4 regions of the Pectobacterium sp. A5351 genome follow, and region 1 is predicted to be linked to each of the others. Evidence: predicted binding sites of a transcription regulator. Region 1 holds the regulator's gene; each other region holds the start of a gene.
What was found. The regulator CRP, encoded in region 1, controls carbon source genes, mostly activating them, when cyclic AMP is high. The targets are predictions, from matches to a motif close to ATGTGANNNNNNTCACAT.
Positions count from the first base shown of each region.

Region 1 (3,214 bases):
CACCCCGCAGTTCTCTCGTACGCACATCAACTTCCAGCGCGTACCCACCGTGGACACCTCCAACCCGTTTGCTGCCAAATCGATCCCGTCACTGGATGAAAGCTTCGTCGTTATTCACTTTCAGGGGTTGGATAATATTGATTACCCCTATCTGCTGGCCATGTTGCAGGGATCGTTTATCTCCCACATCAACACGTTGGTCGTTCCCGGCGGGAAAATGGGGCTGGCGATGGAGCTCATCATGGCACCGCTGGTGCAGCGGTTAATTGAAGGGAAAACCATCGAATAAGCATCGAGATATACGGGCGACCACAGGGTGAGGCCTCCCTGCGGGAACCTCCCCCTGTGTTTCCGCTAATAACAGGCTTAAGTGACCAGAATTAGTACCCAGAGAAAGGGATTATTCCAGCACTCTAATTTCGTGGCTGTGCGTTACCTCAACGGCTTTGCCCAGCATCAGTGCCACAGAGCAGTATTTTTCCGCTGATAGTGCGACAGCTCGCTCAACGGCTTTGTCGGTCAGCCCTTTTCCCGTCACGATAAAATGCAGATTGATATGGGTAAATAAACGCGGCGCGTCAGACCGGCGCTCTGACGTCAGTTTCACTTCGCAGTCCGCCACATCGTTGCGGCCTTTTTGCAGAATCGACACCACATCAATCGCGCTGCATCCCCCCACAGACATCAACACCATTTCCATCGGACTGGGCGCTTTATCACCGGAATTACCGTCCATCAAGATCTGGTGCCCTGACGCGGATTCGCCCAAAAACGTTAAGCCTTCAACCCATTTTACCCGTGCCTGCATGGTGCCTCTCCACTAAAAATTTTTTGAAAATTTATACCGTTACTGTACAAAAACCAGCGTTAATCAGAGCTTTGTCATGCTGAAGCGAGACAACACAAGACACGTCCTTAAAGCTGTGTTAAAACGAAAATAGAATAGACCTTTTCTGGACAAACCCAGAAACGAAGAAGATGATGACGTAGCCGGACATACCCCAGCCACGTTTACGGTGCGGCAAGGCAGCAACCGGAAAATCAAGGGTACAGTGGTTCCAGTATATTCCCTGACGTCATTCTGCCTAGACTGAATTTTATTTTTTTTAGCAGTTAAACACGCCGTACAGGGAACTCTGACCCCTGTAATTTGCGCAGTGAATTACAACAGAGGATGATAGCGAATGGTTCTCGGCAAACCGCAAACAGACCCAACTCTCGAATGGTTCCTTTCCCATTGTCATATCCACAAGTATCCATCGAAGAGCACGCTTATTCACCAAGGTGAAAAAGCAGAAACGCTTTACTACATCGTGAAAGGCTCTGTCGCAGTGCTAATCAAAGATGAAGAAGGCAAGGAAATGATCCTTTCCTACCTCAATCAGGGCGATTTTATCGGCGAGCTCGGCCTGTTTGAAGAAGGTCAGGAACGCAGCGCTTGGGTGCGGGCAAAAACCGCCTGTGAAGTGGCTGAAATTTCCTATAAAAAGTTCCGCCAGCTCATTCAGGTTAACCCAGATATCCTCATGCGTCTGTCTGCGCAAATGGCAAGCAGACTCCAGGTTACTTCAGAGAAAGTCGGCAACCTCGCCTTCCTTGATGTGACCGGCCGTATTGCTCAAACGCTACTCAACCTGGCCAAACAACCTGATGCCATGACGCATCCAGATGGCATGCAAATAAAAATTACTCGTCAGGAAATTGGGCAAATCGTTGGCTGCTCGCGTGAAACCGTGGGCCGCATTCTGAAAATGTTAGAAGACCAGAACCTGATCTCTGCGCACGGTAAAACGATTGTCGTTTACGGCACTCGCTAAATCCCTGCCGCTGTACCCTACCAATAAAAAAGCGTGAAGCCTCGGCCTCAGGCTTTTTTTATGGCGAGCTTCCTGCTCGCCACCCTTCGGGCCGTTGCTGACGCAACGTTGAAAAACGTTCCCTACGTTTTTTTATGGCTGCTCTTTTGAGAGCGCACTCAGTTTGCTGCGTTAACAACCTGTGCGACGGCTTTTGCAAACTTATCCATCCCCTGCACAATGTCGTCTTCATCAATGATCAAAGACGGCACAAAGCGGATGACGTTCGGCCCTGCCATCAGTACCATCAGGCCCTGAGCCGTTGCAGCAGCCAAAAACTCGCCTGCACGACCATGCCACTGCGATTTCAGTTCTGCCCCCAACAACAGCCCCATACCGCGAACCTGCTCAAATACGCCGTACTGCTGGTTGATTTTCTCCAGTTCACTGACAAAGCGAGCGTGCCGATCTGCGACACCTGACAGCACTTCCGGCGTATTGATGATATCCAGCGCCGCTTCCGCCACCGCACAGGCCAGCGGGTTGCCGCCGTAGGTGGTTCCGTGTACCCCCACCGTCATCGCAGAGGCAATCTCTTCCGTCGTCAGCATCGCACTAATCGGGAAACCGCCGCCCAGCGCTTTAGCGGTGGTGAGAATATCCGGCGTAATACCGTAATGCATATAGCTGAATAATTTACCGGTACGACCCATCCCACTCTGCACTTCATCAAATACCAGCAGCGCCTTGTGTTGATTGCACAGCTCGCGAACACCTTGCAAAAACTCAGGCGTAGCAGGCGTAATGCCGCCCTCACCCTGAATCGGCTCCAGCACGACGGCACAGGTGTGATCGTCCATCACTGCTTTGACCGCAGCCAAATCGTTGAAAGGAACATGGACAATATCCGCCGGCTTAGGCCCGAAGCCATCGGCATATTTAGGCTGTCCGCCAACCGAGACAGTGAACAGCGTCCGGCCATGGAATGCATTGTAGAAGGCAATGATCTTGGTTTTATACGGGCTATGACGTTTAACCGCATAGTGACGTGCCAGTTTAAATGCCGCTTCGTTAGCTTCAGCGCCGGAGTTAACAAAGAACACGCGATCGGCAAAAGTGGCATCAATCAATTTGCTGGCGAGACGTAGCGCAGGTTCGTTGGTGAAAATATTGCTGGTGTGCCACAGCTTTTCACCCTGTTGCTGCAATGCGTTCACCAGTGCAGGATGGCAGTGACCCAGTGCCGTAACCGCAATGCCACCAGAGAAATCAATATACTCGCGGCCATCCTGATCCCAGACGCGGCTCCCTTTACCTTTCACTGGTACAAACTTCGCGGGTGCATAAACCGGCAAAATCACTTTATCGTGAGTATCCCGTGTCACTGCTTTCTGCTCTGCTGCCATTTGCTGCCTCAC
Region 1 is NZ_CP116477.1:3,916,200-3,919,413, forward strand. It holds gene O1Q74_RS18075 (phosphoribulokinase) at 1-289, shown strand, start outside; gene O1Q74_RS18080 (OsmC family protein) at 401-808, opposite strand; gene crp (cAMP-activated global transcriptional regulator CRP) at 1,185-1,817, shown strand; gene argD (bifunctional acetylornithine/succinyldiaminopimelate transaminase) at 1,976-3,202, opposite strand.

Region 2 (3,214 bases), 1.3 Mb from region 1:
GATTGCAGGGACAGAAGCGACAAAGCCCGCTTTCAGAATTGACATACCTCGGGCCTGAACCAGATACACAGGAAACCAGGTAATAAAGAAGTAAGTCAGCGCGTTAATACAATATTGGCCCAGATAAATACCGATCATCATACGAGAAGTCAGCAGTTGCTTAATTTGGAACCATTTCTCTGCTGATGGAACCTTCGCTTTATTCGATGCCACGTCCATATTAATCAACGCGCCACCCGCTTCGATATAGTCCAATTCAGCCTGATTAACCCCAGGATGATCTTTGGGATCGTGGATGACTTTCAACCAGATGAAGCTGAGGATGATCCCCAATCCGCCCATGAACCAGAATACGTGCGACCAACCAACAGCGTGCACCAGCCACCCCATGATAGGAGCAAAAATTACCGTCGCAAAATATTGTGCGGAGTTAAAGATCGCTACGGCAGTACCACGCTCTTGGGCCGGGAACCAGGCTGCAACGATACGGCTGTTGCCAGGAAAAGAAGGCGATTCACAAATCCCCACCATAAAACGCAACAAGAACAGCGCAATGACAATAGATGCCGTGGTAGGAAAGAGATCGACGAACCCTTGTAACAACGTGAAGAGTGACCAGGTAAAAATACTCCAGAAGTAGACACGTTTTGAACCAAAGCGATCAAGTAGCCAACCACCAGGGATTTGGCCGATAACATAAGCCCAGGAGAACGCGGAGAAGATATACCCCATACCGACGGCATCCAGGCCAATATCTTTTGACATGGCAGAGCCCGCTATCGAGATAGTGGCACGGTCGCCATAGTTAAATGACGTGACAATAAACAACATCACGACAATCCAGTAGCGGGCGTTTGTTCTTTTTTGTATCGCGCCAACTGCTGAGCTTACTGTATTCATGATGAACTCCTGCTTCAATCGCGGTTCACTCATTCATTCCGAATAACAGATAACGTGTAGGGTTATCAGAATGAAAATCAGTGGATAGTTAAATTCCCATTTTTATTTTTTTGCGAATAGCCAGGCTATATAGCTTCAGAGTAATTAGCTGACATCTTCAACTCGCCGGATCATTATAATTTTTACCGACTGGCCGCTCACTAGATAAAAGCACAACATTAAAAATATCCTTTTGAATATGTTGGTGCACTTGCCCTATATAGTGCGAGGTATTTCACGAAAAAAACCGTCATTCTATTTTTACACTCATAGACATTATTTTTATTTCTCTCTAAAACTACACGCCGGCAGAATGTGATCAAACTCACCAAAAATTAGGTCTTCACCTGATAAATCAGAAACAAAAAGCCCGAATCTAGGTCAATTGCATAATGTACGAGAAGAGAACACCACGTATACTCGTTAGCGAGTTAGCGAGCAATGAAGTAATAGCGTGGTAATCGTTACCACGGCGCTTCTGCTAAACCAATAATAAAGGCTTGCATCATGTCAGATAAATTAGAAAGTAATGCTGCACAAGAGCAGCCACTTTATATTAAGGTCCACGATTCTGATAATGTTGCCATTGTTGTTAATAATAATGGCTTACGTGCCGGAACCCGTTTTAATGATAATCTGGAATTAATTGAACATGTTCCTCAAGGTCACAAAGTTGCCCTTGTCGATATCGCCAAATCAGTCGCCATTATCCGCTATGGTGAAATTATCGGGTATGCGCTACGTGATATTGCTAAAGGAAGCTGGATTGATGAATCCCTAGTCGAGTTGCCTCAGGCTCCCGCGCTGGACACCCTGCCGCTGGCGACTAAAGTCCCACCCTCTCTGCCTCCGCTGGAAGGCTACACCTTTGAAGGCTACCGCAACGCCGATGGCAGCGTAGGCACGAAAAATCTGCTGGGCATTAGCACCAGCGTGCACTGCGTCGCGGGCGTAGTGGACTACGTCGTCAAAATTATCGAGCGGGATTTACTGCCTAACTATCCCAATGTGGACGGCATTGTCGCACTCAACCACCTCTACGGCTGCGGCGTGGCAATCAATGCGCCTGCTGCGGTCGTTCCTATTCGCACCATTCACAACCTGGCGCTGAATCCGAATTTTGGCGGCGAGATACTGGTGGTGGGGTTAGGCTGTGAAAAATTACAGCCGGAACGCCTGTTGGAAGGGACGTCAGACGTACAAGCCATCTCCCTTGATGATAGCAGTATTGTCCGCTTGCAGGATGAACACCACGTTGGTTTCCGCTCGATGGTGGATGACATTCTGACGATGGCAGACAAACACCTGCAACGGCTAAACAAACGTCATCGTGAAACCTGTCCAGCCTCAGAACTGGTTGTCGGCATGCAGTGTGGCGGCAGCGATGCTTTCTCTGGCGTCACCGCTAACCCAGCCGTCGGTTTTGCATCCGATTTGCTGGTATGCTGCGGCGCAACCGTGATGTTCTCCGAAGTAACCGAAGTGCGCGACGCCATTCATCTGTTAACACCGCGCGCCATCAATGAAGAAGTCGGTAAACGTCTGCTGGAAGAAATGGCCTGGTACGATAATTACCTCAACAGCGGCCAGACCGATCGTAGCGCCAACCCCTCGCCGGGCAACAAAAAGGGAGGGCTGGCGAACGTGGTAGAAAAAGCGCTCGGCTCCATCGCCAAATCCGGCACCAGCGCCATTGTCGAAGTCCTGTCACCCGGTCAACGCCCAACCAAACGTGGGCTGATTTACGCCGCAACGCCCGCCAGTGACTTCGTGTGCGGCACCCAGCAGCTTGCTTCCGGTATCACCGTGCAGGTCTTCACCACCGGCCGTGGTACACCTTATGGCCTGCTCGCGGTGCCCGTCATCAAAATGGCAACCCGTACCGCACTGGCAAACCGTTGGCACGATCTGATGGATATTGATGCTGGTACGATTGCTACCGGAGAAGCCACGATCGAAGACGTGGGCTGGCTGCTTTTTCACTTCATTTTGGAGATCGCCAGCGGCAAGAAAAAAACCTGGTCCGATCAATGGGGACTTCATAACGCACTGGCCGTTTTCAATCCAGCACCGGTAACCTGATTATCGTTCTCCGTAGGCCAGATCCATTAGCTGGCCTACGGATGGCGTTATTTGATCTACAATAAATTCAGCATCAATAAAAACGAAAGAAAAGCGGTAATTAAAAGAATAAATCTCCGCGCGGCAACATTTAATTTCATTCGCGCAAAGAAAAAATAAAAAAAACTTAACAAATATTTTTTCTTAGCATCAA
Region 2 is NZ_CP116477.1:839,632-842,845, reverse strand. It holds gene O1Q74_RS04035 (MFS transporter) at 1-900, opposite strand, end outside; gene garD (galactarate dehydratase) at 1,447-3,021, shown strand.
Region 2: garD (galactarate dehydratase) is a predicted target of CRP. The motif match lies at 1,253-1,270, and genes of this name have one in related genera.

Region 3 (3,214 bases), 1.9 Mb from region 1:
TGGGTAATCATCCTCGCGCCGGTGGCCGCAAAGGGGTGTCCATAGGCAATGGAGCCCCCCAGCACATTGAACTTAGCGCGATCTACCTCACCCAGCGCGGCATTCCTACCCAGTTGATGACGCGCGAACTCATCGCTGGCAAACAGTTTGAGGTTTGCCAGCGTCTGAGCGGCAAAGGCTTCGTGCATATCAATGAGCGTCAAATCAGCCAGCTTCACTCCAGCCCTTGCCAGCGCAAGCGGAGAGGCATAAGCCGGCCCCAGCAACATATCGCGCTGCACGCCGATGGCGCTGAATGCATAGCTGCGCAGGTAGCCTAACGGCGTAAGCCCCAGACTTTTCGCTTTGGATTCACTCATCATTAAAACGGCCGCCGCGCCATCCGTCAGCGGCGTACTGTTGGCCGCCGTGACCGAACCATGCCGGCGGTCAAACGCCGGGCGTAAACGGGAATACTGCTCCAGTGCGGAATCATGGCGCACATTGTTATCTTCGCTCAGCGCCTTCTCATAAGGTGGAACGTAAGCCGTCATCACTTCATCGCGCAGCACGCCGGATTCCCAGGCTTGAGCCGCCAGCTTGTGCGAACGGTGCGCCAACTCATCCTGCTCTTCACGCGTGATGCCGTAGGTTTTTGCCATCTGTTCAGCGGTGTCGCCCATACGCAACCCGGTGGAATACTCCGCCACGGCGGGGGCAACCGGCAGCAGGTCTTTCGGGCGCAGGCCGCTTAACAGCTTTAACTTCTGGCCCAGCGTTCTGGCTTTGTTCATATCCACCAGCGTTCTGGCCAACGCTTTGCTGACACCAATAGGCAGCACAGAAGAGGAATCCGTGCCACCAGCAATACCGACTTCCACCGTACCCGCCATAATACTTTCTGCCACGTTGGCAACCGCCTGAAAACTGGTCGCACAGGCGCGTGACACGCTGTAGGCATCGGTATGCACACTCATTCCCGTGCCAAGCACGATCTCTCTGGCGATATTCGGCGCTTCAGGCATTTGGACAACCTGTCCGAACACCACTAGCTCGATCAACGCAGGATCGATACCGGTGCGAACCAGTAATTCACTGGTGACGAGCTTCCCTAATTCGAGGGCCGGTACGCCATGGTAGGCCGTTGCCTGCCGGGCAAATGGGGTGCGTAATCCGCTCACGAACGCAATGCGATCGCCACGGCGGGTTATCAGAGGTAATACCTCACTCATAAACACTCCTGTTAACCGAAAATACTCCCGTTAACCAAAAATACTTCCGTTAGCCAAAAATAAATTGCGCGCACAACAGGTCAGACCTGATTTCATTGTTAACCAGATGGTTACATTACGCAAAGTCACGCAACACAAAAGTGTGAAGAGCAGCGAGTAGCAGCGAACAAAAGTGAAGAAATAGCAGCAACAGAAGGAATAGAGGCGAGGTAATGCATTAGTGGAAACCGTGACGGGCAGAAGCCACAGAAGGCTCCTGCCGGGACAAAAATTAACGCAGGCCGAGCTGGAAAATCATCGTTTCAGCCTGGCAACTGAACGTAAAATCGATGTCCAGTTTAACGCCACCGTCTACGTCTTCCAGTGTGCTAACGATGTCGCAAGGGTCAGACTCTACCGCACGCGCTTTTGCCGTCAGGGCGGCCAGCGCCGCTTCCGCGTCAGAACGATCGCCGAAAACCTTGCTGTAAGACGCTGTGCAATCTGTGTTATCCATGATTGTGCCAACATCGACACAGCAGCAGGCTGCGGTTTCTTCAGCACTGCATTTGTTGATTACGTTCGCCATGCTACTTTCCTCTTACTCTTAAGACGCGGGAGATTATGATCCAGTTCAAATATTTTCTATCTTCTTTATATTTTACTCCCTCATCCCAAAGCAGTGCCAGCACTTCATGCCAGCCAGTAATTTTAGTGATATCAATCACATTAAGGTGTTATACGGCAGTAAAAACCGAGTAATATCTCTTCACACAAATTAACTAAAACGTTAAGCAGATCTAAATTTTGCATCATTTTGGAAATATTCTTAATACACGAACGCAACATTATCGTATTCCCAACTTATACTTTGGCAACTGGTCTGATTTGTCAGGCTGAGTGCGCCCCCTACAATGCGCGTCCCTTGTTACCCCGTGTAACAACGTTAAATAACAAGCATATAAAGAGGTTTTGGTCATGAACCAGAAAAACCTGTTCAAACAATCCACAATTGCTGTTGCGGTGGCACTGTTTTCAGCAAATGTGTCAGCAGCTGGTTTCCAGCTAAATGAATACTCTTCATCGGGTCTGGGACGTGCATTTTCTGGTGAAGGTGCCGTAGCCGATAATGCGGCCTCCGGTAGCCGTAACCCGGCGACCATGACCATGTTTGACCGCCCGTCCTTCTCTGGTGGTGTTACCTATATCAACCCGGATATCGATGTTCAGGGCAAAAACTCCCTGACGGGGCAGAATACCAGCGCCAAGAATATCGCGCCGCACGCCTGGGTACCGAACCTGCATTTCATCATGCCGCTCAATGAGCAGTGGGCAATTGGTGCCTCTGCGACCACCAACTACGGTCTGGCGACGGAGTTCAATGATAACTATGCCGCGGGCTCTATCGGCGGGCAAACCGATTTGGTGACGTCGAATCTGAACCTGAGCGCCGCCTACCGTCTTAACCAGCATTTCAGCTTCGGGCTGGGTGTCAATGCTGTCTATGCTGATGCCAAGATTGTTCGCCGGGCAGGTGAATTGGCAAATGTACCTACCGCTGCGGGTGGATTACAAGGGGTGGTCGCTGGCCCTTCCTCAGAAGTGGCTCGTCTGGAAGGTAAAGAATGGGGATACGGCTGGAACGCAGGTATTCTGTATGAAGTGGACGAAAATAACCGATTCGGCCTGACCTATCGTTCTAAAGTCGATATCGACTTTAACGGCGATTACAGCAACAACCTCCCAACAGCAGCAACAGCATTGAACGGTACTGGTGGTGCGAAAATTCCTGGCAAGCTAACGCTCAACCTACCAGAGATGTGGGAGGCCTCAGCCTACCATCGCGTAGCACCGAAGTGGGCAGTGCACTACAGTCTGGCCTATACCAGTTGGAGCCAATTCCAGGAACTGAAAGCGACGGGCAGCAACGGCCAGACTCTGTTCCATAAAGATGAAAGCTTCCGTGATGCTTACCGTATCGCACTCGGTACCACCTACTATCATGACGATAACTGGACGTTCCG
Region 3 is NZ_CP116477.1:1,366,257-1,369,470, reverse strand. It holds gene fadI (acetyl-CoA C-acyltransferase FadI) at 1-1,211, opposite strand, end outside; gene O1Q74_RS06440 (YfcZ/YiiS family protein) at 1,483-1,779, opposite strand; gene fadL (long-chain fatty acid transporter FadL) at 2,169-3,214, shown strand, end outside.
Region 3: O1Q74_RS06440 (YfcZ/YiiS family protein) is a predicted target of CRP. The motif match lies at 1,903-1,920, and genes of this name have one in related genera.

Region 4 (3,214 bases), 1.8 Mb from region 1:
CCAGCGTATAAGGCTGTGCGCCTGCGCCGACGGTGCCGACATGGCAGTCAAATGCGCCACCCGCCAGAATAACGGTCTCAGGAATACCGAGCCGCTGCGCCCATTCGGCGGTGATGGTGCCGACCGGCTGTTCGGCGGTCCAGGTATCGGTAAACAGCGGGTACTGTAATCTCTCGGTCAGGCAGGGATCGAGCGCGTGCAGGAAGTCTTTCGGCGGCAGCCCGCCCCAGCTTGGGTGCCAGAGTGATTTATGCCCGGCGCTGCATCGACCACGGCGGATATCGGCAGGTGCCTGCGTACCGGAAAGCAGGGCGGGCACCCAGTCGCACAGTTCTATCCAGGAAACGGCCGCCTGACGCACCGCGGCATCGTCGCGCGAGACATGCAGGATTTTGGCCCAGAACCATTCGGACGAGTAAACGCCGCCGATATAACGGGTGTAATCTGGGAACTGGCCGCTTCGGCACAGTGTATTGATGGCTTCCGCTTCTTCTATTGCCGTGTGGTCTTTCCACAGCACGAACATGGCATTGGGATTGTTGGCAAACTCGGGGCGCAGCGCGAGGATCTGACCGTGCTCATCAATCGGTGCGGGGGTGGATCCGGTCGAATCCACGCCGATGCCGATGATGTGTTGTCGCTGTTCGCTCGTCAGGCGGGCAACCACCACCTTAATCGCTTGTTCCAGCGATTCGAGATAGTCCAGCGGATGGTGTCGGAATTGGTTGTTGGCCGGCTGACAATATTTACCCTCGCGCCAGCGGGGGTAGTAGACCACTTCTGTTTCCAGCTCTTGCCCGCTTTGGCAGTCAACGGCTAAGGCGCGTACCGAATCACTACCGAAGTCGAGGCCAATCGTAATAGCGCCCGCGCTCATGCTTTGCTCCTCATTAATCCCAGATCGTTGGTGTTTACGATAGGCAGGGACAGGAAGAGGCGGTTAGGAGCGGTTAGCTGGAAGTATGTATTTTTCTGTCGCCCGCAGCCATTTTGTGAAGCCCGTCAAAGGTTAATGATTGGTTAAAATCGCTAAATGTATGTACAAACCTGTCATTGTTCCGGGATGTGATAAAGCTCTATATTCGGACCGAAAATAACGACTAAAACATAAAGCGTCTGAATGCTACTGAGTAAAGGATTGCGCTAAGTCTGTGTTTTTCCTTTATCCAGACCGGAAAACCCTTACCCACAACGTGAACGCGTATCGGCGTTGCTGGCGAATGAAAAGATAATTACACCGGAGAACATCATGCATAAATTCACTAAGGCGCTGGCAGCAATCGGGTTGGCTGCGGTTATGTCACAATCAGCTATGGCAGAGAACGTAAAGCTGGGATTTCTGGTGAAACAGCCGGAAGAGCCCTGGTTCCAGACCGAATGGAAATTCGCTGATAAAGCAGGAAAAGATCTCGGTTTTGATGTGATAAAAATTGCGGTTCCCGATGGGGAAAAGACCCTGAACGCGATTGACAGCCTGGCGGCCAGTGGAGCAAAAGGTTTCGTTATCTGTACGCCCGATCCGAAGCTGGGGCCTGCCATTATGGCGAAAGCACGCAGCTACGATCTGAAAGTGATTGCGGTTGACGATCAGTTCGTGAATGCCAAAGGCCAGCCGATGGATACGGTGCCGCTGGTGATGATGGCGGCCACCAAGATTGGTGAGCGTCAGGGGCAGGAACTGTATAAAGAAATGAACAAACGCGGCTGGAAAGTGGATGAAACGGCCGTGATGGCGATTACCGCGAACGAACTGGACACCGCACGGCGGCGTACCTCTGGTTCTATGGATGCGCTAAAGGCCGCTGGCTTCCCGGAAAAACAGATCTATCAGGTGCCGACCAAATCTAACGATATCCCCGGCGCGTTTGATGCCGCTAACTCCATGCTGGTTCAGCACCCTGGTGTGAAAAACTGGCTGATTATCGGTATGAACGACAATACTGTGCTGGGCGGCGTGCGTGCGACGGAAGGTCAGGGCTTTAAAGCCGAAAACGTGATTGGTATCGGTATCAACGGCGTGGATGCGGTCAGCGAGCTGTCCAAAGGTCAGGCGACTGGCTTCTTTGGTTCACTGCTGCCGAGCCCGGATATTCACGGTTACAAGAGTATCCAGATGCTGAACGACTGGGTCACCAAAGGTGTAGAGCCGGAGAAATTCACCGAAGTGACCGACGTGGTGCTGATCACGCGTGACAACTTTAAGGTCGAACTGGAGAAAAAAGGCCTGATGTAATCACGCCTGATTTCGTCAAGACGCGGATAACGCCGATCGGCATGACGCTGGTCGACGTTATCCTGATCGAAGTTATCCGCGCTCTACCTGCATCGTTATGAGGAAACAGACATGACAGCACAGTCACCCTATTTGTCGTTTCATGGGATTGGCAAAGAATTTCCCGGTGTTAAGGCGCTTTCGGATATCAGTTTTGCCTGCCATGCCGGCCAGATCCATGCATTGATGGGGGAAAATGGGGCGGGAAAATCAACGCTGTTAAAGATCCTGAGCGGTAACTATTCACCGTCAGCGGGTGAAATCCATATTCAGGGCAAACCTGTGCAGTTTGCTAACACGATGGACGCCCTGAATGCGGGTGTTGCCATCATTTATCAGGAACTGCACCTAGTGCCGGAAATGACGGTCGCCGAGAACATCTATCTGGGGCAACTGCCGCATAAATACGGCATGGTGAATTACTCGCTGCTGCGCTATGAAGCCAAGCTCCAGCTACAGCATCTGGGATTGGATATCGATCCCGATACCCCGCTGAAATACCTGTCTATCGGGCAATGGCAGATGGTGGAAATCGCCAAGGCGCTGGCCCGTAACGCCAAAATTATTGCTTTTGATGAACCGACCAGTTCACTGTCTGCCCGTGAGATCGAGCAGCTTTTTCGCGTGATTACGGAATTGCGCAGCGAAGGCCGGGTCATTTTGTACGTTTCGCACCGAATGGAAGAAATTTTTGCGCTGAGCGATGCCATTACCGTGTTTAAAGATGGTCGCTATGTGCGCACGTTTGACGATATGCAGCAGGTGAACCATGAGTCGCTGGTACAGGCGATGGTAGGGCGTAACCTGGGGGATATCTATGGCTATGCGCCGCGTCCGCACGGCGAAGCGCGTTTGACGCTGAAAGACGTAAAAGCGCCGGGCGTGAAATCCACCGTGTCCCTGAACGTGAAGCAGGGGGAAATTGTCGGGCTATTTGGTCTG
Region 4 is NZ_CP116477.1:2,096,348-2,099,561, reverse strand. It holds gene O1Q74_RS09960 (ribulokinase) at 1-877, opposite strand, end outside; gene O1Q74_RS09955 (arabinose ABC transporter substrate-binding protein) at 1,250-2,233, shown strand; gene araG (L-arabinose ABC transporter ATP-binding protein AraG) at 2,345-3,214, shown strand, end outside.
Region 4: O1Q74_RS09955 (arabinose ABC transporter substrate-binding protein) is a predicted target of CRP. The motif match lies at 1,064-1,081, and genes of this name have one in related genera.